Regions from separate parts of the Neobacillus sp. DFD-2R genome, predicted to be linked through region 2. Evidence: predicted binding sites of a transcription regulator. Region 2 holds the regulator's gene; the other holds the start of a gene.
What was found. Region 2 encodes CtsR, which represses protease genes until heat stress. Its sites were predicted from a motif close to ATGGTCAATAAAGGTCAAACA; they were not measured.

Region 1 (9,003 bases), 890 kb from region 2:
GCCTTCCTGTTTGCCTTCTTAAGGTCTCTGTGGGAAGCCTTATTATGTTTAAATTCGCAAACAGTGGTCTGGAGAATTTCGACTTCCGTTTCTAACAAATTTGCCAATGATTGTTCCATAAGTGCTATTCCAGCCAATTTCAACGTAACAACGTCCCGCCTTTTCGGGATATGAAAATCTTTTGGAATTTCCGGTAAACCCATGTTGGCCCTCCTCTTGTCGTAAGTCTTTTTAACATATTAAACATCCGCATATGGATCACATTATACCTATATGAAATCATTATTTTTTTGTGCAATCTATTTAAATAAAAAACCCTTTCCTGTCTTCCTTGGTATGGGATAACAATTATTTTCCAATAAGTTTATAAAACTGTTATGACAACAGCATCTGAAATACCCGAGATACTTAGGATATTTACTGCCTTTGGAAGAGGATTGAACCTAAGGTTGCGTTTTTTACCATACCATTTTACATTTAATGCTTCTTATCACTTTTCATAAAAAATAAAACAGACAGCACATTAGTGTGTCTGTTTCATTTTTTTATTATTTTAAATACCATTCTCTTCCTCTCCATCATTTGCTTTAACTCTGTAATGGAATGACCTTGACTTTCTATATCCCTTTCTACTTTAAAAATATCGAATTGAGAAAAACAATCTTGTTCCCTTACTGCCTTTTCAAGTATGTGGACAGTATTTGTAAGGTGTTTTAATGATGATTTTATCTGAGAGAGAGATTCTTCTAACATTTGGTTGACATCTTCGCTAAAATGATCCCCCATTTTTATTTACCCCTTCCCGATGGTAAACAATAGTGCTCAATCTTTGCACTCTTCCCGTGGTCTATGAATGACCTCAAGCGTTCTTTCCAATTTCTTAAGTAAAAGCCATTCTTTCATCACAATTGTTTCCAGCATTTGTTTAACCGATTGGTTTAGCTCAATAATTTCTTCATTACATGGTTTCGTAGGGAAGTCACAATTTTTTCCTATAAAAGCTTGAATTTTATCCGCTTCAGCTCGGATAAGAAGAGCCAATGCCTCTTCTTCATTGGCGACCGATTTGATTAAATCAAACAGGACATGATTTAATGAATGTTTATCATCTTCATCTTTATGGCAATGTTTATCTCCCTCATCCTGGCGGTGATGATTTTGCGAATGTTTATCATCCCCATCCCTGTGGTGATGCTTTGGCAACTTTTTATCATCCTCATCCCTGTGGTGATGCTTTGGCATTTGTTTGACACCTCTTCTAGAATATTTTGCACACACCTATGTATATGTGCTACTGCCCGGTCTGGTGTATGGACAAAAATTTTTTGCAAAATTGTTCCATACCTCTACTGTAAGAGCAGAATAAAAAAGTAAAAAAACGCAAAAAACCCCATATTTTATACACAAAAAACACAGCCTAAACCGCTGTGTTTATAAACAATTTATTTTTTAGTGGTATTTTTAAAATAAGGGGATTACGTATCCAACGATTGCTGACCGTTGTGGAATATATTTGACGAGCATGACGTGAAGGTTAGCGATATACAAACATTGAACCCCATCATAAACCGAGAAGATAATCGGGGAAGTCGACTATCTCACCGAATGCAGTTACATTTCTTCGTTTGTTTCCGGATCCATCAAATTAAACGAACGCTTTTGAGTCGTCGTGCTTCCCCCCGCCAATGGCTGCATCGGCATTAGCTCGTGTCTTGCGATTATGATTTAAGTTCATTTAATTATAAAACTGTTTTAATGTGTTCTAAGGACAAGTAGTCGTGATGGTTAAAGACCATCCGCCGGCTATATCGCCAGAGTCTATAAATGCATCATCAACCACGAAAAGATTCCATATACCATTTGGATTTGTCCCATCGAATACGCTTAACGCTGAACCATATGGCGACATCGGTGCTGGTGGGGGAAAAACATCACCAGGTCCGTTATTTGTCGGCTGGTACGTACCGGAGACGATTGGGGCTGGCACTGGAGTTGCTGCATCATCGTCAAATGTTAACGTGAAACCGAAGATAGGAAACCCATTGCCTGTATCCGACATAAGGATAATATTCTGACCCTGTGGTCCAACAAGTAAGATATCAAGGTCACCCGGGAAGGTGTGGGACATATTATTTAATGTCACTGTCACTTTAGCAATGGTACCAGTCAAACCTGCCACGTTAATAGATGACGGATATGGAGCGGCTGGTCCCTCCGTGTCGCCATCGATAATAATCGGAAGCGGGTTAGTAAATGTAGCTGTTGTCGGAGTACTTAATGGATTGGCTGGTCCCTCCGTGTCGCCATCGATAATAATCGGAAACGGGTTAGTAAATGTAGCTGTTGTCGGAGTACTTAATGGATTGGTCGGTCCCACCGTGTCGCCATCGATAATAATCGGAAACGGGTTAGTAAATGTAGCTGTTGTCGGAGTACTTAATGGATTGGCTGGTCTGATTAAATCAAGAATGTTTTCAAACTTAAATTCTAGCAGCATTTCCTTCTTAATGACATCACGAAGGGTTCTTTGAGCACTTGAGTCGACCGTAAGAAGATCAGTTACTGAAAATACAGCAGGAGACAACCTGGTTGTTGCGCCTTCTAGTGTTCCTAAAACAAATTGAAGCTTCTCTGCCTCGGCATTCATGATGTGAGCAAGAGCTAATTCTTCAAGGGCAATAGAACTTAATAGTAAAGGAATCGTCTCCTCTACCGTAACCGAAATGGTAGGCGTAATATTAGGAATGTTCGGGAAGGACAAAATCATTCACCTCTTTTATTTTTTAGAACTATGTATACGTATGCCTAATAGTGCACCTAGAACACGGCCATTGCCCCGTTATAAATACTTTTCTTCCGGATTCAAGAAATCCATCAAACTAACATGAAATGAATTCATCGTTTGAAGGTATATATTATGGGTGTGGACTTTCCCCCCTTTAGCTTGTTTCGTTACACTGTAACAGTTTGGCGATTTTTAATTACAAGTGCATTCGAAATGGGTTTGGAAGTCGGGGGCAATAGTAGGTTTGCAGAGTAACTTCACATTCATAAAAACTAAGCTAGCATTGCGCTTTCAATTATCTAATTGCTAATTGGTATCGATAGTGTCCGCCTAATCTATAACAACCCTCCCGACCACATGTTCAAAAGTTATCTGCTCGAATTTTCCTGCATTATCCTCTATATGCAGATCATGGGAAATCGAATCAACGTAGTGAACGTGGACTGTAACTTCCTCCGTAAAGCCATCGTCCCATACAGTTAACTTAACTGCAAGATGGTACTCCATCGCATAACATATCCGCTGGTCGAATTCCTCGAGTTCATAGACGTCAATTAACGGTTTAGGCTGGCGTTCTTGATCCTTAAACATCGAGGGTTGCATTTCGAATGCACGCTAATAAATAAAATGTCGGTGTCCAATACCCCACGTTCTTGGATATAAGCTTTTAATACCTCTCTCAGACGCTTTGTAAGGGGTATACGGCGAGCGTATCGGTTTTTAGCATATTCGACATTAATCGTTCCTTTGCCATCAAATGAAACGTCTTTTAAACGTTCTTTATCGTAGAATTTTACGGTATCGGTTGAAAGTCCTTTAATACGGCAATGCCTTAAGAATTCTTTGACAGCGTTTTGAGAATTTGAGACCTGTAATTGCGTGGTATTTCTTTCAAGAGCGTGTTGTACGGAAACATTCGTAATGGTGTTTCTTCGTTTCATAGCGGATCCCTCCTTCGAATTAACGTAAGGAGCGTCCTGCACTGCGTGGTTTTTATGCGTGGTTTTTTTGGTTGAACTGTACCCAAAATGAAAAATGCCCCGACGCTTTGTAGTAAAGCGTAGAGGCACTGTTAACATTGACTTTATTACGCCCTCGGCAGGAATCGAACCCACATCTCAAGAACCGGAATCTTACGTGCTATCCGTTGCACCACGAGGGCAAATATTAGCGACCTTCATATTATATGCCATGTTCTAAAACTTTGCAAGTACTTAATAGGTTTAAAATACTCCTGATTGGTTATGATGGAATAGGGAAAGTTGTCGAACAATTTAAAGTCAATTTGTTTGACCTTTATTGACCATCAGTGTATGATAACAATACATATTATTTTCACTTTCAAACTCAGGAGGAGGAAGAAAAATGAATTTGATTCCTACAGTTATTGAACAAACAAATCGGGGCGAGAGAGCATATGACATTTATTCCCGTCTTTTAAAAGACCGGATTATTATGCTTGGCAGTGCCATTGATGATCATGTTGCCAATTCTATTGTTGCACAGTTATTATTCCTTGAAGCGGAAAACCCTGAAAAAGACATTACACTTTACATCAATAGTCCGGGTGGAAGTATCACAGCCGGGATGGCGATTTATGATACAATGCAATATATTAAAGCAAATGTATCTACGGTATGTATAGGTATGGCAGCATCGATGGGTGCTTTCTTACTAGCCGCAGGTGAAAAAGGGAAGCGCTATGCTCTGCCTAACGCGGAAGTTATGATTCACCAGCCACTTGGCGGTGCACAAGGACAAGCAACGGAAATTGAAATTGCGGCAAAACGCATTCTATTCCTTCGTGAAAAATTAAATGGAATTTTAGCCGAACGTACAGGCCAGCCACTTGAGGTTATTCAAAAAGATACAGACCGCGATAATTTCATGACAGCGGAAAGAGCAAAGGAATATGGCCTGATTGACCAAATCATCACACGTAACCTATTTGATGAAAAAAATAAAAAGTAAACAGTAAGGGTTTGGCTGTAACCGCCAAACCCTTTTTTTAATGTTCTTTTTCGATAAATTCGCTTAATACATTAATCGCATTTTCTTCATCATCACCATCAGCCACAATGTTAATCACAACTCCTGTACCAACAGCAAGACTCATTAATCCCATTATGCTTTTTGCATTTACCTTTTTTCCATCCTTTTCAAGAAATATATCCGATGAAAATCGGTTTGCTTCTTGGACAAATAAGGCTGCAGGTCGTGCTTGAAGCCCTGTTTTCAATTTTACTTCTGCTTGTTTTACCCTCATTACAAAATTCCTCCTCATGTAATTTTTCTATTTTCTTGGATCTAATTCACCTAGACGCAATTTTTCAGCAATTTCATCTATTTTTCTTAATCTATGATTTATCCCCGACTTACTAATGGATCCGCCTGAGACCATTTCCCCTAACTCTTTTAAGGTAACATCCGTAAAATTCATCCGCAGTTCGGCAATTTCCCTTAACTTATCAGGCAAAATATGAAGCCCGACAGTTTGGTCAATAAAGCGGATATTTTCTACCTGCCTGATGGAAGCACCGATTGTTTTATTTAAGTTTGCTGTTTCACAATTTACAAGACGATTAACGGAATTCCTCATATCCCTTACAATTCTTACATCCTCAAAACGAAGCAAGGCATTATGGGCACCAATGATATTCAAAAATTCGGTTATTTTTTCTGCCTCTTTTAGATAGGTAATGAAGCCCTTTTTTCGCTCGAGCGTTTTACTGTTTAAACCAAATGTATTCATCAATTCGCACAAAGAATCATTATGTTCTTTATAAAGCGAAAAAATTTCCAAATGATAAGAAGACGTTTCAGGGTTGTTTACTGAGCCTCCGGCTAGAAATGCTCCCCGTAAATAAGAACGCTTACAACACTTCTTTTTCACTAGCTCCTTAGAAATATCATGAATGAAGGTGAATCCTTCACCTAGGATTTTTGTATCCTCAAGTATTTCTCTTGCTTGCTGCGATAAACGGACAATATAGACATTATTTTTTTTCAAACGCATTTTTTTCCTTACCAGCAGCTCAACTTGAATTTGGTAACTCTTTTTTAGTAATGTATATATTCTTCTGGCGATTGCTGCATTTTCAGTTTGAATATCGACAATTAACTTACGATTGGAGAATGATAGAGAACCGTTCATGCGAATTAAAGCGGAAAGCTCTGCTTGAATACAGCACGATTTCACTTCCAGGTTCGTTAATTCTTTTTTCGTTTCCGAAGCGAAAGACATCCCCTTCACCCCCCTTTTTACCGGACACCTTTATTTACGCATCAAAGCGCTTTTTGGTTTCAGTTATTAATAAATTATATAAAATTTGGGCTACTTTTTTCGGATCATGCCGAAGTGCCCCATTTTCCTGTACGGCAATATCTGCATGAACTACTTCAAGCCCAAGCTCATATAGCCGCGGCAAATCATATTGTACCGGATCCGCTAACTCCTCATTATAGCGAAGCTGGATATCCGGGGGAATCTCTTCATTATTTACTAATATCGTATTAATGCACGCACCGCTCATGTGATCGTAAATAGCCTGAACATGATCACTTGCGGTAAACCCATGCGTTTCTCCGGCTTGTGTCATCAAATTACAAATATATACCTTATTTGCATGAGAGCGACAGATTTCATCCCCCAATCTGGGAACGAGAAGATTCGGCAGAATACTGGTGTATAAGCTTCCCGGGCCAATTATTATTAAATCAGCCTGCCGAATTGCTTGAATGCTTTCCGGTAATGGGCGAATATTCCCGGGTGTTAAAAAGACCTTTTTAATCCTTTTACCGGAGTAGGGGATTTTCGATTCCCCTGAAACAATCGTCCCATCTTCCATTTCGGCATGTAAAACAACGCTTTGGTTTGCTGCCGGCAATACCTTGCCACGAACATTTAATACCTTACTCATTTCTTGAATAGCATGCACAAAATTCCCGGTAATGGAAGTCATCGCCGCTAATATTAAGTTCCCAAGTGAATGTCCGGATAATTCATTCGATGTAGAAAATCGATGTTGAAACATTTCCTCAACAAGCGGCTCTACATCAGATAATGCCGCTAAAACATTGCGAATATCACCGGGGGGCGGAATATGCAAATCATCGCGCAGCCTTCCAGAGCTTCCGCCATCATCGGCAACCGTAACAATCGCGGTAATATCAACAGGATACTGTTTTAGGCCCCGTAATAATACAGGCAATCCCGTTCCTCCGCCAACGATGACAATTCTGGGCTGTCCAAAATCTCTCATGTTGTTTTGTCCTTTCTCCTCTCAATGTCACGATGTGAAACACAGGTCTTGTAATCATGTTCAAAAAATCGGCCAATATATTCAGCCAATGCGACTGAACGATGTTGTCCGCCTGTACATCCAATCGCAACGACAAGCTGTGCTTTTCCTTCTCTCTTATAATGGGGAAGCATAAACGCGAGCAAGTCTGTCACCTTTTCCAAAAACTTATGCGTTTCATTCCATTTTAAAACATAACTTGAAACGTCTTCATCCAAACCGGTCTTAGGCCTCATATGCTCAATATAATGAGGATTTGGCAGGAAACGCACATCAAAAACCAGGTCGGCATCGATTGGAATACCGTGCTTAAATCCAAATGACATGACATTGACAGTAAAGATTAGTTTTTTATTCGAAGTAAATTCAGTTAATATCTTTTCACGCAGTTCACGCGGCTTCATTTGAGAAGTGTTATAAATAAGCTGGGCACGGCCTTTTAATTCCTCAAGGAGCTCCCTTTCAAGCTTAATCCCTTCGAGCGGCAAACCCGTAGGCGCAAGCGGGTGTGACCGCCGCGTCTCTTTATATCGACGAACTAAAGTTGCATCATCTGCATCCAAGAACAAAATCTGCGGTGTTACCCATGAGGTTTCAGCAAGGTCATCTAATGCTTTAAAGAGATGATCAAAAAACTCTCTGCCTCTTAAATCCATCACAAGTGCCACTTTATTCATTTTATTCCCTGATTCCTTCATAAGTTCAAGGAATTTCGGTAACAATGTTGGCGGTAAATTATCGACACAAAAGAAACCTAAATCCTCTAAGCTTTGAATAGCAACTGTTTTTCCTGCTCCGGACATTCCTGTAATAATGACCATCTGAGTATCGCTTGTCGAACCGGTACTCATTGCAATTCCCCCTATTGATTAACTTGGATCTAATCGATAACTGATTAGTTGAAAATCTTTTGTATAAGTAAAGGTACCGTAAATAATTCCTTTTCCGTGAATCATATAATCAATAATATGATAATCGCCTGCGGCCATCGGAAGATTTTTTAACTGATCCAGCTGATGCCATTCCAGCTTTCCTTCTTCGGATTCATCAACACGCATACCATCTGATTCGGTAGCCATAAAAGTGAACATCATCCATTCACTCAGGAGTTCTTCACTTTCTTTCATTATCATTGTAAAAACACCCTTTAATTGGGGGTTTTTCAGGTAAATTCCTGTTTCTTCCCGGTATTCCCTAATGCAGGAATCCCGGACTGATTCGCCCGGCTCCATTTTTCCACCCGGAGCTACCCACCAGCCCCGCCGCGGTTTTTGCAGCAACAATATTTGATTTTCTCTTATCAATACACAATTGGTGACCCGCTGCACTTTATTCACCCTCTATTTGGCAAAATATCCTAATATAACGACTAATTGATTCTTTTCATTATACTATTTTTAGTATGCAGTCACAATGAATAGAAACGTGATATTTATGTTAATATTTATGTAAATTTTTTATGTCAAAAAACAGTGTTCTTTTTTCAAAAAAAAGAGCACAGGCTTATTCACCTGTGCAGGAAAAGTATTTATTTTTAAAGGGGGTCAATTACTATCTCTATAATACCTCACCATTATTTCACTACTGTTACAGGAGAATTAAAACATAATTACTTTTTTTTACAAAGGAAATTCTTATTGCTTTTGTTTTAACTCTTCTTTAAGCTCTTCAACAAAATGCTGGGCACTTTGGGCAGCAATACTGCCATCACCTGTCGCTGTTACAATCTGACGCAATGTTTTTTCACGAATATCGCCCGCTGCAAAGATTCCCGGCACGTTTGTCTCCATGTGTTCATTGGTTTCAATGTAGCCATTTTGGTTTGTAATCCCAAGGCTTTCGAATGGTTTAGACAAAGGCAGCATGCCGATATAAATAAATACACCATCCGCTTTCAGTTCTTGTTCCTCACCATTT
Region 2 (9,003 bases):
ACAAACGCTCTTTAATCAATTTAAAGCCCTCTTTGATTTTTTTCGCCCGAACTTCCCCTATTCCTTCCACTTCGTCAAGTTCTTCTACGGAAGCATAAATGATTTTTGATAGCTCTCCAAAACAGCCGATAAGGTTTTCAATAATAATCGTCGGAAGCCTCGGAATTTTGTTAAGAATCCGATAACCGCGTGGATTTTTACTTTCATCCAGATGAACATATCCAAGGTATCCGAGTAATTTTAATAAAACGGTATCCTCGATTGCTCCATTGCCGGAAATAGCTTGCATGCGCTGAAGAACCTCACGCGCCTTGATATCCCTTTCAAATGCATAATCTTTTATGATGAGTATCGTCTCTTCTTCCAAGTCTGTTAAAATTTCATTCATTTGCAGACGAATGAGACGGCCTTCCGTCCCGAGTTCATTTAAAAAGGCTAATAGTTCATTCTTTATCTTTAAAACCATTTCAAAGCGATGTAATACAAGTAAAAAATCGTTATATGTAACGGACTCCTCAAATTCTAAAATGCTCAAATTCACAATACTTTGCTCCAAAACAGACTTATATTTTTCAAGCGTCTGGATAGCTTGATTTGCTTTGGTTAAAATGACAGCAATGTCTTTAAGGGCATAGCGGAAATTTCCCTGATACAATGTAATCACATTTCTTCTTTGGGAAATGGCTATAACCAACGCCTTTGTTTGCTTTGCCACTCTTTCCGCTGTTCGATGGCGCATCCCGGTTTCTGAGGATGGAACTTCGTAGTCAGGAGCAAGCTGGGCATTCGCAAAAAGAATTTTATTTCCCAATTCATTTAGAATAATTGCTCCGTCCATCTTTGCCAACTCGTATAAAAAGCTTGGCGAAAAAGGACAATTAATTTGAAAGCCGCCGTCAACCAGACTTTTTACTTTTTCATTATACCCAACAACAATGAGCCCGCCGGTATTTGCTCGCAGTACATTATCAATTCCCTCACGAATAGGTGTACCTGGAGCAACAAACTGTAATACTTCACTTACGGTTTGCTCGCCCAGTTTTTTTATATCCATCAGCTATCCTCCCAACGCTGCTTTCAATGCTTCACTTACGGACGCAACGCCAATCAATTCGACCCCTTTCGGACCCTTCCAACCCCCTAAATTATTTGCAGGCAGGATGACTCGCTCAAACCCAAGTTTTGCCGCTTCCTGGACACGTTGTTCAATTCTTGAAACCCGTCTAACCTCCCCTGTCAAACCTACTTCACCGATAATGCAATCTGTTGGTTTTGTTGGTCGATCACGGAAGCTCGAGGCTATACTTACAGCAATCGCTAAGTCAATTGCCGGTTCATCTAATTTTACTCCTCCGGCCACTTTTAGATAGGCATCCTGGTTTTGCAAGAGCATCCCAACCCGCTTTTCCAATACAGCCATTAATAAAGGTACACGATTGTGGTCAATACCGGTTGCCATTCTCCTAGGATTCCCGAAACTGGTTGGAGAAATCAATGCTTGAATTTCAACGAGAACAGGACGAGTCCCCTCCATCGATGCAACCACTGTTGAACCTGCCGCACCCTGTGAGCGTTCCTCTAAAAATATTTCAGAAGGGTTTTCTACTTCATCAAGACCAAATTCTTTCATCTCGAAAATGCCCATTTCATTTGTGGAGCCGAAGCGGTTTTTTACCGCCCTTAATATCCGATACGTATGATGCCTTTCACCTTCAAAATATAAAACGGTATCCACCATATGCTCGAGCAACCTCGGTCCTGCAATTGAGCCTTCTTTCGTCACATGCCCCACAATAAAAATAGCAATTCCTTTTGTTTTACCGATTCTCATTAATTCTGAAGTACATTCACGAACCTGTGAAACACTTCCGGGAGCGGAAGTAACATCAGGATGAAAGATCGTTTGAATGGAATCAATGATGACAAAGCTTGGGCTTGTATTTTCTATTGTCCTGTTAATTTCCTCTAAATCAGTTTCGGAATAAACGAGAAGATTTTCAGAGGAAATCCCCAGTCGTTCAGCACGAAGCTTCGTTTGCCTTAAGGATTCTTCACCGGATATATATAAAACCTGATTTCCCTTTTGGGCCAGTTGTGAAGAGACCTGCAAAAGCAGAGTAGATTTCCCGATTCCCGGATCGCCGCCAATCAATACAAGTGAGCCTTTTACTACCCCGCCGCCGAGGACACGGTTTAGTTCATTCAAGTCAGTAAGAATTCTTGGTTCACTTACCATTTCAATCGAGGTAATCGGCATTGGTTTTGAAGCAATAGTTGAACTCCCTTGTGAATGAGCAAACGCTCCCCTTCTGTTTGCCCCGGTGATTTCAACTTCTTCCACCATCTTATTCCACTCACCGCAGCCCGGACATTTCCCCATCCATTTTGGAGATTCGTAGCCACACTCCGAGCACATGAATTTTGTTTTTCGTTTTGCCATAAAGATGTTTCTTTCCCTTCTTCTAAGCCTTAAATAAAAAAGAGGTACACGATTCGACTTTATTCACGTGTACCTCAGCTAGTTATCTTTCAAAGCAGGAAGTCTGTTTAAAGAATCTGAAAGGTTATTTAGTTAGGCTCGCTTTTTCTGCCGTTCTTACAATAAATTCACCATTATCTACATCAATTATAACATGCTGTCCTGTTAAGACCGTGCCTTTAAGAAGCTCTTCTGATAGACGGTCTTCGATATGTTTTTGAATCGCTCTTCGTAATGGTCTTGCACCATATTCAGGGTCATAACCTTCTTGAGAAATTTTCCCCTTGGCCGATTCAGTTAGCTCTAATGAAATATGTTGTTCTTTCAAGCGTTTTACTAACTGTTCAGACAATAGTGTAACAATTTCTTCAAGATGCTTTTTCTCCAGGGCATGGAAAACGATAATTTCATCAATTCGGTTCAAGAACTCAGGACGGAAGGCTTTCTTTAACTCTTCCATCACTTTTCCCTTCATGTCTTTGTAATCCTGCTGCCCATCCTGAATATTAAATCCAACATACTTATTTCGTTTTAGGGCCTCAGCACCAACGTTGGAGGTCATAATTAAGACCGTATTACGGAAATCCACCGTTCTGCCTTTTGAATCGGTTAAGCGCCCATCTTCAAGAACTTGTAATAAGATATTAAAAACATCAGGATGCGCCTTCTCAATTTCATCAAGCAAAATTACGGAATAAGGTTTTCTGCGGACTTTCTCCGTTAATTGGCCGCCTTCCTCATAGCCGACATATCCCGGAGGAGATCCGACCAAACGAGATGTAGAGTGTTTCTCCATGTATTCTGACATATCGATCCGAATCATGGCTTCCTCGTCACCAAACATTGCTTCAGCAAGTGCACGGGCCAATTCCGTTTTCCCAACCCCGGTTGGTCCAAGAAAAACAAATGAACCAATTGGACGCTTTGGATCTTTTAGTCCCGCCCTTGCACGGCGGACCGCTTTTGAAACAGCTATTACTGCTTCTTCCTGACCGATTACACGGGAATGCAAAATCTCTTCTAAATTTAGCAGCTTTGCTGTCTCTGTTTGGGCAAGCTTCGATACAGGTACTCCCGTCCAACTGGAAACAACATTGGCAATATCCTCAACAGTAACCTCGCAATTTTCTTTTCCTTGCTTTTCCTTCCAGGTTTTCTTCGTTTCTTCCAGCTGTTCACGCAGGCGTTGTTCAGTATCTCTTAATGAGGCAGCTTTTTCAAATTCCTGGCTCTGTACAGCAGCATCCTTTTCTTTCCGTACTTCTTCAAGCTTCACTTCTAATTCTTTTAAATTAGGAGGAGTTGTATAGGAACGAAGGCGAACCTTAGAACCTGCTTCATCAATTAAATCGATAGCTTTATCAGGTAGAAATCTGTCAGAAATGTATCGATCTGATAGTTTAACAGCTGCATCTATCGCTTCATCTGTAATCGATACACGATGATGTGCTTCATAACGATCGCGTAATCCCTTTAAAATTTGAACAGACTCTTCCGCCGTTGGCTCATCAACGCGAATTGGCTGGAAACGGCGTTCCAGTGCCGCATCTTTTTCAATATACTTCCGATATTCATCAAGAGTGGTTGCACCAATACACTGTAGCTCTCCGCGAGCCAGAGAAGGCTTCAAAATATTTGAAGCATCGATGGCACCTTCTGCTCCTCCGGCTCCGATTAAGGTATGAAGCTCATCAATGAATAGAATGATATTTCCTGCTTGACGAATCTCATCCATTACCTTTTTCAAACGGTCCTCAAATTCACCGCGATATTTTGTTCCGGCTACAACTGTCCCCATGTCAAGGGTCATTACTCGTTTATCTCTAAGAATCTCAGGTACTTCATTATTAACAATTTGTTGGGCAAGACCTTCCGCAATCGCTGTTTTACCAACCCCGGGTTCTCCAATTAAAACAGGGTTATTTTTTGTCCGGCGGCTTAAAACCTCAATAACACGTTGAATCTCTTTACTTCTTCCGATAACCGGGTCAAGACTTCCTTCTCTTGCAATTGCTGTTAGGTCTCTGGCAAGACTATCGAGTGTTGGAGTATTGGCACTGACCGATGCACCGCCCTGATGTCCGCCTGATTCGTTACTGCCTAATAATTGAAGCACTTGCTGGCGTGCCTTATTTAAGCTGACGCCAAGGTTATTGAGTACCCGTGCAGCAACACCTTCACCTTCACGGATTAAACCAAGGAGTATATGCTCTGTTCCAACATAAGAATGGCCTAATTTACGGGCTTCATCCATTGACAATTCAATAACTTTTTTAGCTCTTGGTGTATAATGAATGGTTTGGGAAGTTTCCTGCCCTTTACCGATTAAATTTTCAACTTCTTTTTGAATCTTATCTGAACCTAATCCAAGGCCATAAAGGGCCTTCGCAGCAATTCCTTCGCCTTCACGAACCAATCCCAATAAAATATGCTCTGTTCCAATATTATTATGACCTAGACGGATTGCTTCCTCTTGTGCTAAAGCTAAAACCTTTTGTGCTCTTTCAGTAAAACGACCGAACATCATATTCTCTTCCTCCTCACCATTTTCTTATTCCATTTTTAGTCGTTCTCTAATTAATGCAGCCCTTCTGATATCTCTTTCATTTGGCCTTAGCGGGCCGCCTGCATATTGCTGGAGAAAACCGGGCTGTGTCAGAATCATTAATTCATTTAATATATTTTTGGGCATATTGTTAATAAAGCCCATATCAATTCCAAGCTGAACATCAGATAGACATCTTGCTGCTTCTTTAGTTTCAATAATTCTGCTATTTGTTAATACTCCATATGATCGGTACACTCTGTCTTCTAATTGTATGTTAGAAGTTTTCCGTAATGCTTCACGTGAGGACCTTTCCTGTGAAATTAGCTGGCTAACAACTCCCTTCAGATCACGTCCAATATCCTCTTCCGATTTACCAAGGGTGATTTGGTTGGAAATTTGAAAGATATTACCTAAAGCTTCGCTGCCTTCCCCGTAAATTCCTCTAACAACCAGCCCTAATTGATTAATTGCGGGTATAATCCGATTAATTTGCTGTGTTAAAATCAATCCCGGCAAGTGCATCATAACGGAAGCCCGAAGACCTGTTCCTACATTCGTCGGACAGCTGGTAAGATAGCCGTATTTCTCATCAAATGCGTACTGTATATGATTTTCAAGCCAATCATCTATTTCATTGGCTGTATCCAATGCTTCCGATAATTGTAATCCGGGGAATAGGCATTGAATCCGTATATGGTCCTCTTCATTAATCATAATACTAACTTCTTCATTTTCAGTTACTAAGACAGCTCCATATGGAGAATCTTCAGCTAAATGGGGACTAATTAAATGTTTTTCAACTAATACCCTTTTCTGAAGTGGCTGCATTTCACCTATTTTCAATAATTCCATTTGCCCAAACTTTTTAAAACCAGAACGGCTTAAAATTTCTTCCATTGTTAAAATGATTTTTTTTGCTTCTTCATGCGTAAAGAGTGTTGGAAATTTATAGTCCTCAAAGTTTCGGGCTAAACGGATTCGGGAACTTAGGACAATATCTGAATCAGGTCCTTCTGCGCTCATCCATGAGCTGACAGCTTGATTAAGAAAACGTTCAAGCGACACGTTATTCTCCCTCCTCTCCATGGCTACCCGTTAATTTCTTTTCTAATGTGCGAATTTCATCCCGAATCTCAGCTGCCTTTTCAAACTCTTCATGTGAGATTGATTCCTTCAGTTCATTTTTCAGGTCTTCAATCTGTTTTCGAAGATGAATGCCTCCGCCAATTCTCTTCGGTATTTTACCATTATGTGACCAATTTCCACTATGAAGACGACCTAACACCGGTTTAAGCTGTTCCTTAAATGTGTCATAACAATGAGCACAGCCGAAGCGGCCTACCTTAACAAACTGTGGAAATGTCATAGAACATTGATTACATTGAAGAATCTCTTCTTGATGGAATGGATTTTCATTTTGTTTTTGAATGGATGGATCAAGATTTAGTAAGCCTGCTAGTAGATTATTAAAAGCGAAACCGGAACCTCCACTGAAGATAAACATATCTCCTTTTTCCTGAGCACACTTTTCACAAAGATGTACTTCTGTCTTTTCGCCGTTAATGATTTTTGTAAAATGCAGTGCTGCAGGCCTTTGATTACATTCTTGGCAAATCATTTTTTTCACCTCTCCGGCGTGCATAATTTATTTATATTTTAAAGTAGTTAACATTGCTTTAAGCATTCTTGCCCGTAATTCATCGCGGTACGGAAGATCAATGTATAAAACAGAGCGATCAATAACGCTAAGCATTATTTTCGCTTCCCTCTTTGTTATTATTTCCTCTTGAACTAATCTAACGATGACATCTTCTGCACTTGTCTGACTTATTCTGCTTTGAAAAAGTGACAGCAAATGGTCAATTAAATGGGCTAAATCATGCGATTGAACCTTCATAATCCGAATATAGCCCCCGCCGCCTCGTTTACTTTCTACAATATATCCTCTTTCAATCGTAAATCGTGTATTAATTACATAATTAATTTGCGAGGGAACACATTGAAATTTATCAGCAATTTCACTTCGTTTAATTTCAACAAGGTCCTGCTCACTCATTTCTAAAACTTGTTTTAAATAATTCTCAATAATATCGGAGATGTTTCTCATCTTCCCACCCCCTATCTGACTTTGACTATATTTGACATAAATTATACTGAAAATTTTATGCAGTTGCAACGATTCTATACTAATGATTTTCTCCAAATCTCGCGGTTGTGAAACGTGGAAGTTTTTATTTATTGGGGGTTTGTTTAGTTAGGTAGAATTTTTGTTGGTTTCTTTTGTTTTGTTGAATGGGGTAAGCGATGTGAAAATTTTGTACGATTTTTAACATTTTTTACTTTAACTATTAGATTTGCAATTATTTTATAGTTTCCTAAACGACAAAAAAGGACAACCCCATATCGGGTTATCCTTTATTCTTGCCTGGCAACGTCCTACTCTCACAGGGACAAAGTCCCAACTACCATCGGCGCTGAGAAGCTTAACTTCCGTGTTCGGTATGGGAACGGGTGTGACCTTCTCGCCATTGCTGCCAGGCTATTTTCTTTGAGGTTTCATTCCCTCAAAACTGGATAATGCAGAAGAAGTTTGGTAAAAACGAGTTCACCTTGTTCATATATATATGACTTGGTTAAGTCCTCGAACGATTAGTATCAGTCAGCTCCACACGTCACCGCGCTTCCACCTCTGACCTATCAACCTGATCATCTTTCAGGGTTCTTACTAGCTTGACGCTATGGGAAATCTCATCTTGAGGGGGGCTTCATGCTTAGATGCTTTCAGCACTTATCCCGTCCGCACATAGCTACCCAGCGATGCCTTTGGCAAGACAACTGGTACACCAGCGGTGCGTCCATCCCGGTCCTCTCGTACTAAGGACAGCTCCTCTCAAATTTCCTGCGCCCACGACGGATAGGGACCGAACTGTCTCACGACGTTCTGAACCCAGCTCGCGTACCGCTTTAATGGGCGAACAGCCCAACCCTTGGGACCGACTACAGCCCCAGGATGCGATGAGCCGACATCGAGGTGCCAAACCTCCCCGTCGATGTGGACTCTTGGGGGAGATAAGCCTGTTATCCCCGGGGTAGCTTTTATCCGTTGAGCGATGGCCCTTCCATGCGGAACCACCGGATCACTAAGCCCGACTTTCGTCCCTGCTCGACTTGTAGGTCTCGCAGTCAAGCTCCCTTGTGCCTTTACACTCTACGAATGATTTCCAACCATTCTGAGGGAACCTTTGGGCGCCTCCGTTACTCTTTAGGAGGCGACCGCCCCAGTCAAACTGCCCACCTGACACTGTCTCCCACCCCGATGAGGGGTGCGGGTTAGAATTTCAATACAGCCAGGGTAGTATCCCACCGACGCCTCCACCGAAGCTAGCGCTCCAGCTTCTACGGCTCCTACCTATCCTGTACAAGCTGTACCAAAATTCAATATCAGGCTACAGTAAAGCTCCACGGGGTCTTTCCGTCCTGTCGCGGGTAACCTGCATCTTCACAGGTACTATAATTTCACCGAGTCTCTCGTTGAGACAGTGCCCAGATCGTTACGCCTTTCGTGCGGGTCGGAACTTACCCGACAAGGAATTTCGCTACCTTAGGACCGTTATAGTTACGGCCGCCGTTTACTGGGGCTTCGATTCAGAGCTTCGCTTTTAAGGCTAACCCCTCCTCTTAACCTTCCAGCACCGGGCAGGCGTCAGCCCCTATACTTCGCCTTGCGGCTTCGCAGAGACCTGTGTTTTTGCTAAACAGTCGCCTGGGCCTATTCACTGCGGCTCTTCGAGGCTATTCACCCCAAAGAGCACCCCTTCTCCCGAAGTTACGGGGTCATTTTGCCGAGTTCCTTAACGAGAGTTCTCTCGCTCACCTTAGGATTCTCTCCTCGCCTACCTGTGTCGGTTTGCGGTACGGGCACCTTTTATCTCGCTAGAGGCTTTTCTTGGCAGTGTGGAATCAGGAACTTCGGTAC

Region 1: clpP (ATP-dependent Clp endopeptidase proteolytic subunit ClpP) is a predicted target of CtsR. The motif match lies at 4,072-4,092, and genes of this name have one in related genera.

The regions. Positions count from the first base shown of each region.
Region 1 is NZ_CM173228.1:784,528-793,530, reverse strand. It holds gene AC3ANV_RS03785 (alpha-helical endospore appendage domain-containing protein) at 1-203, opposite strand, end outside; gene AC3ANV_RS03780 (hypothetical protein) at 538-786, opposite strand; gene AC3ANV_RS03775 (alpha-helical endospore appendage domain-containing protein) at 823-1,242, opposite strand; gene AC3ANV_RS03770 (alpha-helical endospore appendage domain-containing protein) at 1,763-2,761, opposite strand; gene AC3ANV_RS03765 (YolD-like family protein) at 3,116-3,388, opposite strand; gene AC3ANV_RS03760 (hypothetical protein) at 3,340-3,726, opposite strand; tRNA gene AC3ANV_RS03755 (tRNA-Arg) at 3,876-3,947, opposite strand; gene clpP (ATP-dependent Clp endopeptidase proteolytic subunit ClpP) at 4,151-4,756, shown strand; gene AC3ANV_RS03745 (HPr family phosphocarrier protein) at 4,794-5,051, opposite strand; gene whiA (DNA-binding protein WhiA) at 5,079-6,029, opposite strand; gene AC3ANV_RS03735 (gluconeogenesis factor YvcK family protein) at 6,064-7,047, opposite strand; gene rapZ (RNase adapter RapZ) at 7,044-7,937, opposite strand; gene AC3ANV_RS03725 (NUDIX hydrolase) at 7,956-8,414, opposite strand; gene trxB (thioredoxin-disulfide reductase) at 8,721-9,003, opposite strand, start outside.
Region 2 is NZ_CM173228.1:5,357,736-5,366,738, forward strand. It holds gene disA (DNA integrity scanning diadenylate cyclase DisA) at 1-1,054, opposite strand, end outside; gene radA (DNA repair protein RadA) at 1,058-2,440, opposite strand; gene clpC (ATP-dependent protease ATP-binding subunit ClpC) at 2,565-5,006, opposite strand; gene mcsB (protein-arginine kinase McsB) at 5,031-6,092, opposite strand; gene mcsA (protein-arginine kinase activator protein McsA) at 6,094-6,645, opposite strand; gene AC3ANV_RS26975 (CtsR family transcriptional regulator) at 6,673-7,134, opposite strand; rRNA gene rrf (5S ribosomal RNA) at 7,451-7,566, opposite strand; rRNA gene AC3ANV_RS26985 (23S ribosomal RNA) at 7,657-9,003, opposite strand, start outside.